4 regions of the Embleya sp. NPDC008237 genome follow, and region 1 is predicted to be linked to each of the others. Evidence: riboswitches for the same ligand, from Rfam matches in the RefSeq annotation. Region 1 holds a riboswitch; each other region holds the start of a gene.
The links. Region 1 has a riboswitch for cobalamin ahead of ACFZBU_RS12855 (CoA-acylating methylmalonate-semialdehyde dehydrogenase). Riboswitches for the same ligand answer to the same signal wherever they lie in the genome.
Positions count from the first base shown of each region.

Region 2: linked by a shared signal. The riboswitch ahead of ACFZBU_RS09690 (energy-coupling factor ABC transporter permease) and the one ahead of ACFZBU_RS12855 (CoA-acylating methylmalonate-semialdehyde dehydrogenase) in region 1 are both predicted to bind cobalamin.
Region 3: linked by a shared signal. The riboswitch ahead of ACFZBU_RS33290 ((2Fe-2S) ferredoxin domain-containing protein) and the one ahead of ACFZBU_RS12855 (CoA-acylating methylmalonate-semialdehyde dehydrogenase) in region 1 are both predicted to bind cobalamin.
Region 4: linked by a shared signal. The riboswitch ahead of ACFZBU_RS05600 (ribonucleoside-diphosphate reductase subunit alpha) and the one ahead of ACFZBU_RS12855 (CoA-acylating methylmalonate-semialdehyde dehydrogenase) in region 1 are both predicted to bind cobalamin.

Region 1 is NZ_JBIBGL010000004.1:547,230-551,392, reverse strand. It holds gene ACFZBU_RS12860 (acyl-CoA dehydrogenase family protein) at 1-805, opposite strand, end outside; gene ACFZBU_RS12855 (CoA-acylating methylmalonate-semialdehyde dehydrogenase) at 810-2,309, opposite strand; cobalamin riboswitch at 2,507-2,677, opposite strand; gene ACFZBU_RS12850 (pyridoxamine 5'-phosphate oxidase family protein) at 2,747-3,220, opposite strand.
Region 2 is NZ_JBIBGL010000003.1:633,499-637,661, forward strand. It holds gene ACFZBU_RS09680 (class II aldolase/adducin family protein) at 1-808, shown strand, start outside; gene ACFZBU_RS09685 (RDD family protein) at 1,051-1,596, shown strand; cobalamin riboswitch at 1,804-2,014, shown strand; gene ACFZBU_RS09690 (energy-coupling factor ABC transporter permease) at 2,042-2,755, shown strand; gene ACFZBU_RS09695 (energy-coupling factor ABC transporter substrate-binding protein) at 2,752-3,120, shown strand; gene cbiQ (cobalt ECF transporter T component CbiQ) at 3,125-3,868, shown strand; gene ACFZBU_RS09705 (energy-coupling factor ABC transporter ATP-binding protein) at 3,865-4,163, shown strand, end outside.
Region 3 is NZ_JBIBGL010000015.1:30,589-34,751, forward strand. It holds gene ACFZBU_RS33285 (carbohydrate-binding protein) at 177-1,418, opposite strand; gene ACFZBU_RS33290 ((2Fe-2S) ferredoxin domain-containing protein) at 1,644-2,126, opposite strand; cobalamin riboswitch at 2,256-2,450, opposite strand; gene ACFZBU_RS33295 (GntR family transcriptional regulator) at 2,643-3,386, shown strand; gene ACFZBU_RS33300 (ROK family protein) at 3,495-4,163, shown strand, end outside.
Region 4 is NZ_JBIBGL010000002.1:552,884-557,046, reverse strand. It holds gene mug (G/U mismatch-specific DNA glycosylase) at 1-582, shown strand, start outside; gene ACFZBU_RS05605 (hypothetical protein) at 767-955, shown strand; cobalamin riboswitch at 1,314-1,561, shown strand; gene ACFZBU_RS05600 (ribonucleoside-diphosphate reductase subunit alpha) at 1,638-3,956, shown strand; gene ACFZBU_RS05595 (ribonucleotide-diphosphate reductase subunit beta) at 3,974-4,163, shown strand, end outside.

The DNA.
Region 1 (4,163 bases):
CGAACGCCGCACGGTCGGTGAGATGGCGCACGGCGGCGTCCAGCGCGGCCTGTGCGCCGCCCAGCGAGCACGCGGCGATGCCGATCCGGCCGCCGTCGAGGGCACCCATCGCGATCCTGAACCCGTCGCCCTCGGCGCCGAGTCGGTGCGTCGCGGGCACGCGCACGCCGTCCAGGACCACCTGGCGGGTGGGCTGCGCATGCCAGCCCATCTTGCGCTCGTTCGGTCCGAAGGACAGCCCGGCGCTGTCGTCCTCCACGATGAACGCGGAGATCCCGTCGGCGCCGTCCGCTCCGGTGCGCGCCATCACCACGTACACCGCGGAGGATCCGGCGCCGGAGATGAACTGCTTGACCCCGTGCAGGAGATAGTCGTCGCCGTCGCGGGTCGCGCGGGTGGTCAGCGCGGCGGCGTCCGAGCCGGCTCCCGGCTCGGTCAGGCAGTAGCTGGCCAGGTCGTGCATCGAGCACAGACCCGGAAGCCAGCGTGCGCGCTGCGCCGGCGTGCCGTGCCGGTCGATCATCGAGGCGACCATGTTGTGGATGGAGTAGTAGGCGGCGATGGTCGGGCAACCACCGGCCAGCGCCTCGTAGATCAGTGCGGAGTCGAGTCGGTTCAGCCCCGAACCGCCCCGATCCTCGCCGACGGTGATGCCACCGAGGCCGAGATCGGCGCCCTTGCGCAGGACGTCGACGGGGAAGTGGCCGGTGCGGTCCCATTCGATCGCGTGCGGGGAGAGGTGTTCGCGGGCGAAGTCCCGGGTGGTCTCGACGATCGCGAGCTGGTCGTCGGTGAGTGCGGTCATCGGGTCAGTCCATCGTGGGGATGTCGAAGTTCGCGCTCTCGCGCGCGGTGGACGGCCAGCGCGAGGTGATGGTCTTGGTCCGGGTGTAGAAGCGGATCGAGTCCGGACCGTGCTGGTTCAGGTCGCCGAATCCGGATCGCTTCCAGCCGCCGAAGGTGTGGTAGGCCACCGGCACCGGGATGGGCACGTTGACGCCGACCATGCCGGTGTTCACTCGGCGGCCGAAGTCGCGGGCGGTGTCGCCGTCCCGGGTGAAGATCGCCACGCCGTTGCCGTACTCGTGCTCGCTGGCCAGGCGCAGCGCGTCCTCGTAGGAGGCCGCGCGGACCACGGACAACACCGGGCCGAAGATCTCCTCCCGGTACACCCGCATCGAGGGCGTCACGTGGTCGAACAGCGACGCGCCGACGAAGTAGCCGTCCTCGTGGCCGGGGACGTGCACGTCGCGGCCGTCGACGAGCAGTTCGGCGCCTTCGGCGACGCCGATGTCCAGGTAGCCGTGCACCCGTTCGAGTGCGTCCCGGCCGACCAGCGGGCCGAAGTCGGCGTCCCGGTCGTGGGAGGGGCCCACCCGCAGGGTGGCGATGCGCGCGACGAGCTTGTCCACCAGCGCGTCTGCGGTCTCGGCGCCGACGGGGACCGCCACCGAGATGGCCATGCAGCGCTCGCCGGCGGAGCCGTATCCGGCGCCGATCAGCGCCTCGACGACCTGGTCGAGGTCCGCGTCCGGCATCACGATCAGGTGGTTCTTGGCGCCGCCGAAGCACTGGGCGCGCTTGCCGTTCGCGGTGGCCGAGGTGTACACGTACTCGGCGATCGCGGTCGAGCCGACGAAGCCCAGCGCCTGCACGCGCGGGTCCTCCAGGAGCGTGTCCACGCTCTCCTTGCCGCCGTGGACCACATTCAGCACGCCCGGCGGCAGTCCGGCCTCGAGGAAGAGTTCGGCCAGGCGCAGCGGCACCGAGGGGTCGCGCTCCGAGGGCTTGAGCACGAACGCGTTGCCGCATGCGATGGCCGGGGCGATCTTCCACAGCGGGATCATCGCGGGGAAGTTGAACGGGGTGATGCCGGCGACCACGCCGAGCGGCTGGCGCAGCGAGTGCACGTCGATGCCGGTGCCCGCGTTGTCGGTGAACTCGCCCTTGAGCAGGTGCGGAATACCGATGGCGAACTCCACGACCTCCAAGCCGCGTTGCAGGTCGCCGTGGGCGTCGGCGATGGTCTTGCCGTGCTCGGCCGACAACAGGCGGGCCAGCGACTCGCGTTCGGGTTCGATCAGTTGCAGGAAGCGGGCCAGGACCCGGGCGCGCCGCTGCGGGTTCCAGTCGGCCCAGGCCGGCTGGGCCCGCTCGGCGTCGTCGATCGCGGCCAGGGTGTCGGCGCGATCCGCGAGCGGAACGCGTGCCTGTACCCGCCCGGTGTTGGGGTCGTACACGTCGCCGAACGCGCCGGATGCGCCGAGGACGTGCTTGCCGCCGATGAAGTGGGAAAGCTCGCGGATCATGAACGACCTGTCTCTCGTCAGGTGCGATCCGGAGGCGGGGCATGACCCGACCACGCAACGTCGGCGCGGGTGCGCGTGGTTGCCCGGGCGGGTCGACGTCGAAGTGGTCAGGAAAACCTGGTGGGTTCGACGTTCGCAGGATCATCCGGGGCGGGTGCGCAGACCGGTGTCATGCGTGTTTGCTCCATCCTCGTGGACAACACGGATATACCCGCGGCCGGTATCCTGACTTCCGGATCTACGCACGATGCCCGCCTTCCCGGCCTTCGCCAGTGGCTTGGTGCTGCGGCAGCGCACTCCCCGGTCACAGTGGCGGGACCATGTCGGATTCGCACCGACTTCCCTGCACCGCGGACCTTGTTGTTGAAGACGATATAGTCGGACGTCCTAGTAAGTCCAGCCGACCCGGTCCCGGCGACCGCGACCGGCCTGGTGCGTCAGGCCACGGGCGGTGGCTTCCGGGCGTAGGGAAGGTCGGGTCCCGCGGGCCTCCCGGTGTGGTCCCGGCGTTCGGCGACGAGTCCGGTGACGAATTCCGTGGTGACCCGAATCCACACCGTTTCCGCGCCGTCGCCGTCGATGTCGGGGAGCAGGCGATCCAGGTGCGCGACGGCGGAGGCATCGCGGACCCGGGAGGCGTGGCCCGTCACCGTACTCGTCCAACCGGTTTGCGCCGCGCGGTCGATGCGGTCGGCCTGGAACGCGACCACCGTGTCGAGCGCGGCCTTCGCGAGGGGCGAGTCGGTCGGAGCCCGAAACACCACGCACTCCCGGTCGAGGGCGAACGCCACCAGATGCACGGCCGGAAGAGCGCCCTCGCTCACCACGACGCGTCCCACCCCCGCGCTCGCCATCAGCTCCAGTGCCTCGTGGCGCCCGAGGGGGCGTTTCATCACGGCGTGTTCGCTCATGTCTCAACCCTCGAATCCCGCGCGGGCGCCGACACGGGGCCGACGGGCTCGTGCCGGTCGATTCCCTCGTGTCGACGCCGGGCCCGACGCCCCGCGCGCTCGACCGCGCGTCTGCTCTCCCGGACCCTGACCTCAGCCTTCCGCGCGCCCGACGCCCAGACCAGGGCCGACCGACCCGATCCCACAGGCCCAACGGCCGGTTGCCGCCGGGACCGGGTCGACCTCGTGGGACGGGCACGTTGCGAACGCACCCAGGCGACGGCGAGTTGCGCCGGGCGGGGCAGGAACGACGGGGGCGGCCCGCCACCGACGCAACGCGGCGCAGCGCGGATGCGGGCGGCCCTGGGCCCGGCCGCCTTCCCGGGCGATGGGTACGGCGGCCGGGCCGATCATGGGTGCGCACGGAGCGACGTCGATCGGGTTCGACCCGTGGCTACCGGAGCCTGCCCGCTGGGCCGGCCCGCACGCCCGACTCTGCTCCCCGTCCGCAACGTCGGGCAGAGCCGTTCGGCCCGGTCGGTTCCGGCGAAGGTCCCTTCGTGTGCGCACGACCGGGACGGGACGCCCCCGAGACGGAACGGACGGGCGCCCGACCGGTGCCGTCGCCACCGACGGAATCGGGCTCGGATCAGCGTTTGACATCGGCAAGTTGCTGCACGTGCGTTGCATGTGGTCGAGGGGTCTCCTACGCTCCAATCGGCTGCATGGGGACGTCGAACACCAGGAGCGCGCGGCGGACCGCCGACCGGCTCGCCGTGAGGTCCAAGGGCGTACGTTCCCACGAGGACGCGCCCCGTTCGTGCCTCCGCACTCCGTCCGCGGCGTGCGTCGCGGGCCGAGCGGTCGGGCACGGATGCACACGCGACACCGGGCATCGGTGCGTCGTCGTCGGGTGTGGCCGCCCATGATGTGATCCGCGGGACGGGAGCAGGTGTGGGGCGGA
Region 2 (4,163 bases), on a different contig from region 1:
GCCGACCCCGCCGCGGCCGGTATCGCCGGCGGACCTGAGCTTCGCGCTGCCGCCCACCTTCGAGACCGTCGAGCAGGAGCGCCGGCACCGCAAGGAACGCTTGACCGCCGCGCTGCGACTGTTCGGCCGCTTCGGCTTCGAGGAGGGCGTGGCCGGGCACATCACCGCACGCGACCCGGAGCTCACCGATCACTTCTGGGTCAACCCGTTCGGGATGTCGTTCAAGCACATCACCGTGGACGACCTGATCCTGGTCAACCACGAGGGGCAGGTCGTCGAGGGTCGATTCCACGTCAACCAGGCCGCGTTCGCGATCCACTCGCAGATCCACGCGGCCCGCCCGGACGTGGTCGCGGCGGCGCACAGCCACTCCGTGCACGGGCGGGCGATCTCCGCGCTCGGCATCAGGCTCGAACCGATCACCCAGGACGTGTGCCCCTTCTACGAGGACCACGAGCTGTTCGACGACTACGCGGGTGTCGTGCTCGACGCCGAGGAGGGCCGCCGGATCGCCGAGACGCTCGGCCCGCGCAAGGCGCTGATCCTGCGCAATCACGGCCTGCTCACGGTCGGGCAGTCGGTCGACGCCGCGGCGTGGTGGTTCATCACCATGGAGCGCTCCTGCCAGGTGCAGCTGCTCGCCCAGGCGGCCGGCGAACTCAAGCCGATCTCGCCGGAGAACGCCCGGCTGACCCGCGAACAGCTGGGCAACGACACGGTGGCCTGGATCAACTACAAGCCGCTGTACGACGTGATCAGCCGCTCCGAGCCGGACCTGTTCGGGGCGGACGGTCCGATGACGCCCTGATCGGCCGGCGCCGCGCCGGACCACGTCCGCCGCGTCGCGGCGCGGGCTCGGCTCGATACGGCGCGGCGCGGCACCGCACGACTCGGCTTCGGGTCATCGAACGACGTCCTCCGGTCGATTCCGGTGACCGCCCGCCTCCCCTCCGTGTCCGGTCGGCCTCCATGTCCGCCGACCGGGCGCAATCTCTGCGATATCCGGCCGCGCCGGGAGTCAACTCGCCCGGTAGCGGAAAGTACAAGGACATGTACGAACGGAGCCTTCCGCAGCACTTCGCGCGCTCGGCACGTCCCGCCCGGTCGGGTGCCCGACTGTGGCTGCCCGCGGTCGAGAGCCCGCTCGTCCCCTCGGTGCTGTGGCGCCGAATCGGCCAGTTCCTGGTGGACGTGGTGGCCTCCGCGCTGTTGCCCGGAGCCGCGATGTTCCTGTTCGTCCTGCTGCCCACGCACCCCGACGGCTCGATCCGCAGCGGTCCGCTGACCACGACGATCACCGCCGGCGTGATCGTCGTCGCGGTCGCGATCCTGTTCTGGTACTGGGTGCTGCGTCCCGCCGAGCACGACGGGCGCACGTGGGGCATGCAGGTGTTCGGCATCCGCGTCGTGGACGTGTCCGGCGGACGTGCCGGCCGGCGCCAACTCGGGATCCGCTGGCTGCTGTTGGCCGTCGACGCGTTCGCACTCGGCGCGATCGGGCTGACCGCGGTGCTCGGCAGCGAGCGACGGCAGCGGGTCGGCGATCGGGTGGCGGGCACCCTGGTCGTCCGCGGCCGCGGCCCCGGCCTGGACTGAGCCGGCCGCACGGCACTCGTCCGCGCCGCCTGCGACCCGGGTCGCCCTCCCGCGGGCCGCCCCGGATCGTGGACCGCGCGAGTGCGCGCAAGGCCAGGACAGCTGCGGCCCGTTTCCGGAATGCGGCTATTGATCGGCCGCTCCGCCCATCTTGTGGTCTTGCGCACGGTTTGCAAAAGCCACCTTGTCGCCATGTCCATCCGACCACTAGTGTCGGCTCGCCGTGGTGTTCGGGAAGCCGGTTCGATGCCGGCGCGGCCCTCGCCACTGTGATCGGGAAGTTCTCCTCCACCCCCGCGAAAACGTTGATTCGTCGTCTCGGGGAAGCCACTGGGACCGCTTGCGCGGCCCCGGGAAGGCGGAGACGTGAACGTACGACCCGTCAGCCAGGAGACCGGCCACGGCGATCGTCCGTCCACGAGGTGTTGGAGAGGGACCCTTCCTCATGCATATCGCCGAGGGCTATCTGCCCTGGGAACACGCCGTCGCCTGGGGCGTCGCGTCGACCCCGTTCGTCGTCCACGGTGCCCGCGCGCTCACCCGCGAGGTACGCGACCGCCCCGAGAACACCCTGCTGCTGGGCGCGTCCGGCGCGTTCTCGTTCGTGCTGTCCGCACTGAAGATCCCCTCCGTCACCGGGAGTTGCTCGCATCCCACCGGTACCGGACTGGGCGCCATCCTGTTCCGACCACCGATCATGGCCGTGCTGGGCACGATCACCCTGCTCTTCCAGGCGTTGTTGCTGGCGCACGGCGGGCTGACCACACTCGGCGCGAACGCGTTCTCGATGGCGATCGTCGGCCCGTGGGCGGGTTACGGCGCCTATCGACTGGCCCGCTCACTACTCGATCGACGCGGCGGCACCATGCCGCTGGATGTCGCGGTGTTCCTGGGCGCGTTCGTCGCGGACCTGAGCACGTACTGCGTGACAAGCGTGCAACTGGCCCTCGCCTTCCCCGACCCCGACAGCGGATTCCCCGGCGCCCTGGCCAAGTTCGGCGGCATCTTCTCGCTCACCCAGATCCCGCTGGCGATCAGTGAGGGTCTGCTGACCGTCCTGGTCGTGCGCTTGCTGCGGCAGTCCAGCCGAGGCGACCTGATCCGCCTCGGTGTGGTCACCGACGCGCGGGTCGCGCGCGAGGAGGAGAAGACCAAGTGAAGCGCTCGACGAAGATCAACCTGCTGATCGTGCTGGCCGTGGTGCTGCTCGCGGCGCTGCCCGTGGTGTTCGGGATGGGCGACCACAAGGACGAGCCGTTCGCGGGCTCCGACACCCAGGCCGAGACCGCGATCACCGAGAACGACCCGGACTACGAACCGTGGTTCAGCCCGCTGTACGAACCGCCGTCCGGCGAGATCGAGTCCGGCCTGTTCGCGTTGCAGGCCGCAGTCGGCGCAGGCGTGGTCGGCTACGTGTTCGGCGTCAAGCGCACCCGTCGCCGACTCGCGCCCGAGGCCGCGGACACACCCGACGAGCCGGCGGACGCCGCCGCCGAGGCACCGGTATCGGCCCCGGGTCGCTGATCCCGTGTTGCCGATCGATGCGGCGGCGCACGCGAGTTCGTGGCGCCGCCGCCACCCGGCCGACAAGGCCGTGCTCTCCTTCGGGCTGCTCGGCTGCGCGGTCGCGCTGCCGCCGTGGCCGGGCGCGGTCCTGGTCGCCGGGACCGTCCTGGTCGTCGCGTTCGGGTTCGCCAAGGTGCCCGCCCGGCGGTTGTGGCGGGCCGCCCGCGCCCCGCTCGGCTTCGCCGCCACCGGCGCCCTGACGCTGCTCGTGAGCATCGGCGCGGACGGCGTCGGGTGGGCCGAGGACGGACCGCGCCACGCGGCCGAGTTGCTCGCCCGCTCCGGTGCCGCCGGCCTCGCGATGTTGCTGTTCGCGTTCACCACGCCGCTGTCGGACGTGTTGCCCCGGCTGACCCGGGTGGGTGTCCCGGCCGCCGTGGTGGACGTCGCGGCGGTGATGTACCGGATGTTGTTCGTGCTCTACGACACGACCGCGAGGATCAACCAGGCGCAGGCCGGCCGGCTGGGCCATCGCACCCGTCGGGCCCGGTGGCGCTCGGTGGCCGGGCTCGGCTCGGCGGTGTTCGTGCACGCGTTCGCTCGCGCCCAACGCCTGGAGGCGGGCCTGGCCGGGCGCGGCTACGACGGGCGCCTGCGGGTGCTCGTGGACGAGGTACGAATCTCGCGTGCCTTCGTCGTGGGCTCCCTGTTCGTGGTGGCGGCGGTCGTCGCCGCCACCCTTCTCCTGGTATCGGTGGTGCCGTGATTCCGTTGCGGGTACGAGAGATCGGCTACGCCTACGAGGACGGGCCGCCGGTGTTGAGCGGGTTGTCCCTGGCCGTTCCGGCCGGCCGCGCGCTGGCCCTGCTCGGGCCGAACGGCTGCGGGAAGACCACGCTGCTGCGGCTGTTGACCGGCGGCCTGGTGCCGGATTCGGGGCGGGTCGAATTGCACGGGGTGCCGATTCGGCACGACCGCAAGGGACTCACCGCGCTGCGTCGGGTCGTGCAGCTGGTCGTCCAGGATCCCGACGACCAGCTGTTCTCCGCGTCGGTGGGCCA
Region 3 (4,163 bases), on a different contig from region 1:
TCCCCGGTCACCGAGTCGGCCGCTGCGCCGAGTCGGGCGCAGCACCAGGTCACCGCGGGCGCCGACGGGCCGGAGCCGCCGCATCGGCGACTCCGGCCCGTCCACGCGCTCACCGCTGCGTCGTCACGCGCGGCGGCGCCGGTCCCGCGGTGGTTCGGGTCGGCGGATGATCCGGGTCAACAGGCGCCCAGGTCCTGCCACACGCCCCATTGACCGGTCGTACCCGGCTCCTCGCCCTGGGTCCACCACTTCGCCTTCCACGAATGACCCTTGTGCGACACGGAGTTGTTCGCGACGTAGATCGCGGCGCGGTCCCATGCCGTGGTGCTGCACGTGCTCGGCGGGACGGTGGTCGGCGGGGTCGTCGTCGGCGGGGTCGTGGTGGGCGGCGTGGCGCCCGCGAACCGCACGGAGAACTTGGTGAAGTCGTAGGCGCCCTGCGGCACGCTGCTGCACACGCCCGAGGTCTTGCCGTTGTTGTCCGGCGGCGTGCACTGGCGGTCCCGGTTGACCGACCAGTTGGTGAAGCGCGCCATGTGGTGGCCGACCGCGTAGTCGTACACGGTCTGGAAATCGGCCTGGTAGAAGTACTCGCCGGTGTCGCTGCGTCCGTTCATCTGCGAAATGCCCTCGTGGGCATAGGCGGTGGCGGTGTCCCAGCCGAACGTGTTGCGCAGGATGGTGTTGAAGTTGGTCAGCGCCGAGGTCTGCGCGGCGGCGCCGTTGAACCCGCCGTCGAACGGCATGATCGAGAAGTTGTCCGGGACGAAGCCCTGCGCCTTGGCCTCGTTCAACATCTGCTTGCCGAACCAGCCGGTGCCGTCGGCGGTGGCGGCCGTGGTCACCGAGAGGTAGATGCCCGGGTTGCGCTGCTGGATGATCTTCGCGGCGCCGATCTCGTTGTGGATGGCCGCGGCGTTCTCGTACTCGGGCTCCTCCAGGTCGAAGTCCAGCGCCTTGAGCGAATACTTGTCGATCACCTGCTGGTACGCGGCGGCGGTCGCCTCGGGAGTGCCGCAGGTCTGGCCGAGCTTGGTGCCGCCGTAGCCGCCGGCGGACGCCGAGACGTCGCCGCCCTTGGCTCGGATCGCGGCGATCACACCGGCCACCGCGGTATCCGTCGAGGTCGGCTTGGTGCCGTCCCAAGTCGGCGTACAACCACCGCCGTTGGGGGCCAGGATGAAGGCGAGCTGGAACGCCTTCAGGCCGGTGGCGTCCATCACCGCGCCGGCGTCCGGCGGGTCGTTGTCGAGCGGCATCAGGTAGGGGGCGGCGGCATACCAGTTGCTGCCGATGCCGGTGGCCGCCGGGGACGCGGCGGGGCCGGCGGCGGTCGCACCACCGGTGAATGCGAACAGCGAGATCAATCCGGCCGACGCGGCGGCAGCGGCCAGGACGGGGACGTAGCGACGTGCCACGGGGGACTCCCTCGATGGACTTGGTATAGACCAATGGCCAAAGGGTGGCCTTCCGCTTCCGGCCCGTCAATACATTGGACTGGACCAATTTTCCCGATGTTCCGCATCGATGTCGGCCGGCCCGGCCGGCCCGGCGCCCGATGTTCGTCCGGGCGTTGCCCGAGTGGGGCGGCCTTTTCGTCGGGTCGTCTTCGCGGCCGGGCAGGCTTCGGGGATGAGCCCTCGTCAGGAGTCCAACCCCTGCCGGGCCTTGCGGTTCGGCGTGAATTCGTACAGGTCCAACACCCCCGGGGCGTCCGCGATCCCCGGACCGCCCGCCGCCGCCCACGCCGCTATCTCGCCGGTCGTCTCCGGGTCGTTGACCGTCCCGAACCAGGTCGGCCGGCCGCCCGCCGCACGGCCCGTCGGCGAGGGTTGCACCACGATCACATTGCCGCGCTCGCACGGACCCAGACAGTCGCCGAGCCGGACCGCGACCCGAGTGCCGGCCAGGGCCGCGCCCAGCGCGGCCGGTTGGCCGGCGTGATCCGTACCCGCGATCTTGGCGGTGCCGCAACAGCAACCCCGGCACACGGTGATCGTGCAGGCGGCCGAATCGGCGGGCTGCTTGGGCTGCTTCGACTGCTTGGGTTGCGCCGCGCGATCACGACGATCGGCACGTTGCGAGCGGTCGGAGCGATCAGAGCGGGAACGGTCGGAGCGGGTCATGGGAACTCTCCTTCGCGAGTTCGATCCGGGTCCCGACCGAGACGAAGCGGCGGAGCCGGCCACGAACACGCGACCGACCCTCCCGCGGGGCCCCGGACGGGCCGCGCACGGGCGGGCCGCGCACGGGCGAAGGCAGGTCTTCGGACTCGTGGGCACGTCGGCCCGTCCGGGCACCGACACCTACCGGCCGTCGCTTCCCGGACGCCGTGCTCGGCGTCCAGTGCGTGATGACGGCTCTCGTTCCCACTCACCGCTGCGGGGCAGTTCCGGACTCGCACCGGATTCCCTCTTGCGACACGCGCCCCGGTCGGGGGCGTGAACCATTCGCGCAGGTCAGCTTAGGCGCCGGCGGTGCGGGCAGGGTGATGTGAGCCAGGTCACCGGGAACTTCGACCGACTTGGTCTGGACCTTTCGTGGTCCGACGCGGTTATATTCAACCGTCTTTACTAAACCGAGCATGCAATAAGTCCGCGCCGCGCAGGCGTCGGCCAGCCGAGGGGGCGTCCGTGAGCAGCATGGCGACATTGCCGGACGAAGCGGTCTTCGGCGAGCCCAAGTACTGGCAACTGCGCACCTCGCTGCTGAAGGCGATCGAGGAGGACTTCAGCTCCGGCGACATCCTCCCCAACGAGCGCGACCTCGCCGCCCGCTTCGGCGTCGCCCGGGCCACCCTGCGGCACGCGCTGGAGCAGCTCGAACTCGAAGGCCGCCTGGTCCGCAAGCGCGGCGCCGGCACCACCGTCGCCGGACCGCGCGTGGACGTCTCGCTGAGCGCCGACGGCGAGGGCTGGCCGGGCGTCGACCTGCGCGACCGCGAGGTGATCGACTGCGCCACGGTGCCGGTGACCGACGACTTCGCGGACACCCTCAAGGGCCGCCCCTCGGCCCTGGTGCACCGGCTGCGCCGCCGCCAGTTCTCCATGCGCCAGGTGGTCGGCCTGGAATGCCTGTACGTCTCCCGCGCCGTCGTGCCCTCGTTGTCCACCCGCGTCCCGGGCTTCGAGCGGGCCTCGCTGATGCTGCGCCAACTGCGCGGGCACCGCCTGGAGAGCCGGCACCGCGCGGTCGAGCTGGGCGTGGCCGAGGCCGAGGAGGCGCGCTACCTGGAGCGTCCGCCGGGTACCGCCGTGCTGATCGTGACCACGACGTACACCGCGCTCGGCCGGACCGCGGCGGTCACCGTGGCGACCTACCGCGCGGACACCTGCCGGCTGGCGTTCGCCGAGGCGGGGCCGACCGCGTTGCGGCCCGCGTCCTGATTCGACGCGAAATCTGGGTACCATCCGCGCCTGAGCGGCGACGTGTACGACGGGCGCGGCGGCCCGGACCGACGTACCGCGCGCCGGCGCGATGAGAGGACAAGAGCTGTGGCACAGGCGACCGGCGGAGACTCCTCCGTGGTCCGGCGGATCAACTCCGCGGCAACCCTGCGCACGTTGCGCGCCGGCGAGGTGTTGACCGTGACCGCGTTGATGGAGGCCACCGGTCTGTCCCGCCCCACCGTCGAGGGGGTCGTCGACGGCCTGCTCGCCGAGGGTCTGGTCGTGGAGACCACGACCGCCGAGAGCGAGGACGGCAGTCGACCGCGTGGTCGACCGGCCCGACGCTTCCGCTTCCACGCCGAGGCCGGTCACCTGCTCGGCGTCGACGTCGGCGTGCACCACATCCGGGTCGTGCTCGCCGACCTCGCCGGCACGATCGTCGGCCGGGGCGCGCGCACCGTGGAGGAGGACTGCGAGGCCGAGGATCGACTCGAACGCGTGCGCGGCCTGGTCAGCGAGACGCTGCGCCGGGCCCAGGTGTCCCGGGGTTCGTTGTGGGGTGTGGGCGTGGGCACGCCCGGGATCGTGGACACCGAGGGCGTGGTCACGCTGTCCTCGGCGATGCCGGGTTGGACCGGCCTGGACCTCGGCGGCCGGCTCGGCCGCTCGTTCAGCTGTCCGGTCCAGGTCGAGAACGACGCCAACCTGGCCGCGATCGGCGAACGCTGGAAGGGCGTCGCCGTCGGTTCCGACGACATCGTCTACGTGATGGCC
Region 4 (4,163 bases), on a different contig from region 1:
GACGTGATCGGGCCCGACCTTCGAGTGTTGTTCTGCGGGATCAACCCGGGCCTGTGGTCCGGCGCCACCGGTCGGCACTTCGCCCGTCCGGGGAACCGGTTCTGGCCCGCGCTGTACGCGTCCGGGTTCACACCTCGCCTGCTCGCTCCGACCGAGCAGGACGAGCTGCTCGCGCTCGGTCTCGGCATCACCAACGTGGTGGCCCGCACCACCGCCCGCGCGGACGAGTTGACCAAGGACGAGTACATCGCGGGCGGCGCGGCGCTCACGGCCAGGGTGCACCGGTACCGACCGGCCTGGCTGGCGGTGTTGGGCATCGGCGCGTACCGGACCGGCTTCGGCCGGCCGAAGGCGGTGGTCGGCCGGCAGCACGAGACGATCGGCGACACCGGGATCTGGGTGCTGCCGAACCCGAGCGGCCTGAACGCGCACTGGACGGCGGCGGCGCTGGGCGAGGCGTTCGCCGAACTCCGGGCGGCGAGCGATCCGGACTCCTCGGGCGCGGACGGGGCCGCCGAGCGCCGAGCGGCTCCGGAAGCCCCGGCGGGTCCCGAGGGGCGGGGCGCCGCGCCGCCGGCATGAGGCGGCCGGGGCCGGTGGTCCCGCGCGACGGCACGCCGTCCGCCGATGCCCGATGCCCGGAGCCCGGGTTCCCGGGCGAGTCGGGACCGTTTCGGCTACCTGTATCCGAGTCGATACGTCAACCGACCGAGTGGCATCACCCGGTTGGTGGTTACTTCACGCCCCCTCGCGCGGTTGGGTCGGCATGAAGATCCTGCGGGCCCCGTTCGGGCCGTGGCCCACCGAGACGATCGAGACCCCCGTCTACGAGGCGTTGGTCGCGGAGTGGCGCGACTCGGGTCGGGAGGTGCCGGGAGCGGTGGACCGACCGCACGACCGCCCGGCCCGACACGCCCGCCCGCCGTACTCCGGGCCGCGGACCGGCCGTCCCTGAGCCCGCGCACCGCCCGCGCCCGCGGCGGACCGCCCGACCGCCTCCGCCGCCCGCCGGGCGCGGCGCGGAGACCCGTTCTCGGGTCGCCCCGGCCGCCGCCCTCGCGGCGGATGCGGCAGGCCCCACGACACCGCGCCGCCGGCGTGTCGCGCGACCGCTCGACGCGGTGCACGCGAGTACCGTCGTGCCGGGCATCCGGCGGGAGCCGGTCCCACACCGCCCGCAGGGCACCGCCGCACCCGGTGCCCCGGGGGCCGCACCGCCGGTGGCGGGCCCGCCGGTGGCGATCCGTGGTACGCCGAGAACCGCGACACGACACAACACCTGGGGGTGCAACGACCACCCCGCCACTACATATATGCTCTGCGACGCAGCTGGTTCGCCGTTCCCTCAGGGGAAGGGCGACGCGAGAGGGAATCCGGTGTGAAGCCGGAACTGCCCCGCAGCGGTGAGCGGGAACGAACGTCGTCATGGAGCGCCGAACGTCGAGAGACATTCGGGAAGCGACGACCACTAGGTACTCCGCGGCCCGCCGAGCACGCCGTGCCCGGCGGTGCCCCGGCATGCCCGCGAGTCCGAATACCTGCCGGCTGCCCGTGCCTTCGGGCGCGGGGTCACCTGTACGTACGAGCTCGCGAGGAGAGAGCACGTGACCGTTGTGGACAGCGTGGGCGCGACCCGGATGCGGATCGACGAAAGCCCCGAGGACCAACTGGCAACCCTGGTGCGCACCCAGGCGCGCGATCTGCCGGAGGTCGATCCGGATCGGGTCGTCCGCCGGGTCGTCGCGGGCCTGAACGAGGGCGCGGACAAGGGCGCCGCCGCGGACCTGGCGGTGCGCACCGCGGCCGAGCTGATCGCCGAGGAGCCCGCCTACTCGCGGCTCGCCGCGCGCCTGCTCGCCGGCCGGATCGCGGAAGAGGCCCTGGCGGCCGGCGTCACCTCGTTCAGCGCCGGCATCGCGCTCGGTCGCCGGGAGGGCGTCATCGGCGCGGAGACCGCGGCGTTCGTCGCGAAGCACGCCGCCGAGCTGGACGCCGCCGTGGACGCCGAAGGCGACCGCAGGTTCGAGTACTTCGGCCTGCGCACCGTGTACGACCGCTACCTGCTGCGCCACCCGGTCTCGCGCAAGGTGGTCGAGACGCCGCAGCACTTCCTGCTGCGGGTGGCGTGCGGCCTGGCCCGGGAGCCCGGCGAGGCGATCGGTTTCTACCGGCTGATGTCCTCGCTCGCCTACCTGCCCAGCTCACCGACGCTGTTCAACTCCGGCACGGTGCACACCCAGATGTCCTCGTGCTACCTGCTCGACTCGCCCAAGGACGAGCTGGAGTCGATCTACGACATGTACGGGCGGATCGCCCGGCTGTCGAAGTTCGCCGGCGGCATCGGCGTGGCATGGTCGCGGGTGCGTTCGCGCGGCTCGCTGATCCGCGGCACCAACGGGCACTCCAACGGCATCGTGCCGTGGCTCAAGACGCTCGACTCGTCGGTGGCCGCGGTCAACCAGGGCGGCCGGCGCAAGGGCGCGGCCTGCGTGTACCTGGAGACGTGGCACCCGGACATCCTGGAGTTCCTCGAACTGCGCGAGAACACCGGTGAGGACGCGCGCCGCGCGCACAACCTCAACCTGGCCAACTGGGTGCCGGACCTGTTCATGCGCCGGGTCCAGGAGGACGGCGTCTGGTCGCTGTTCGACCCGAACGAGCTGCCCGAACTGCCCGATCTGTGGGGCGCCGAGTTCGACCGGGTCTACGAAGCCGCCGAGCGGGACGGCCGGTTCGTCCGGCAGATGCCCGCGCGCGACCTGTACGCCCGGATGATGCGCACGCTCGCGCAGACCGGCAACGGCTGGATGACCTTCAAGGACGCGGCCAACCGCACCTGCAACCAGGCCGCGGAGCCGGGCAACGTGGTGCACCTGTCCAACCTGTGCACCGAGATCCTGGAGGTCACCAGCGACGGCGAGACGGCCGTGTGCAACCTCGGCTCGGTCAACCTCGGCGCGCACGTGGTCGCCGGCGAGGGCATGGACTGGGACAAGCTGCGCGCGACGGTTCGCACCGCTGTGGTCTTCCTGGACCGGGTCATCGACATCAACTACTACCCGACCGACCAGGCCGCCGCGTCCAACCCGCGCTGGCGCCCGGTGGGCCTGGGTCTGATGGGCCTGCAGGACGTGTTCTTCACGCTCGGCATGCCGTTCGACTCGGTCGAGGCACGCGAACTGTCCACGCTGATCTCCGAGGAGATCTACCTCACCGCGTTGGAGACCTCCTCGGCGCTCGCCGAGGTACATGGCCCGCACCCCGCCTACGCCCAGACGCACGCCGCGCGCGGTCGGCTCCAGCCCGACCTGTGGGAGGGCGTCCAGCCGACCCAAACCAAGCGTTGGGATGCGCTGCGCGACCGGGTCGCCGAACACGGCCTGCGCAACTCGCTGCTCGTGGCGATCGCACCGACCGCGACCATCGCCTCGATCGCGGGCGCCTACGAGTGCATCGAGCCGCAGGTGTCGAACCTGTTCAAGCGCGAGACGTTGTCCGGCGAGTTCCTCCAGATCAACGCGTACCTGGTGCGCGAGCTCAAGGCCCGCGGCCTGTGGACCCCCGAGGTCCGCGACCGGATCAAGCGCGCCGAGGGCTCGGTCCAGGGCATCGCCGAACTCCCCGAGGACGTGCGCGAGTTGTACCGCACCGCGTGGGAGCTGCCGCAGCGCGCGCTGATCGACCTGGCGGCGGCCCGCTCGCCGTACATCGACCAGTCGCAGTCGCTGAACCTGTTCATGGCCGACCCGACCATCGGCAAGCTGTCCTCGATGTACCGCTACGCGTGGTCCACCGGTCTCAAGACCACGTACTACCTGCGCTCGCGCCCCGCGACGCGGATCCAGCAGGCGACCGTGCCGGCGCAGGCCTCGGCCGCGCCGGTCGAGGAGATCTCCGACCTGGAGGTCATCGCGTGCTCGCTGGAGAACCCCGAAGCCTGTGAGGCGTGCACGTGAGCCTGCTCGATCCCGGAATGAACCTCACGCTGCGCCCGATGCGGTATCCGGACTTCTACGAGAAGTACCGCGCGGCGATCCGCAACACGTGGACGGTCGAAGAGGTCGACCTGCACAGCGACCTGGCCGACCTGGACAAGCTCAGCCCGGCGGAGCGGCACCTCGTGCAGCGCCTGGTCGCGTTCTTCGCGACCGGTGACACGATCG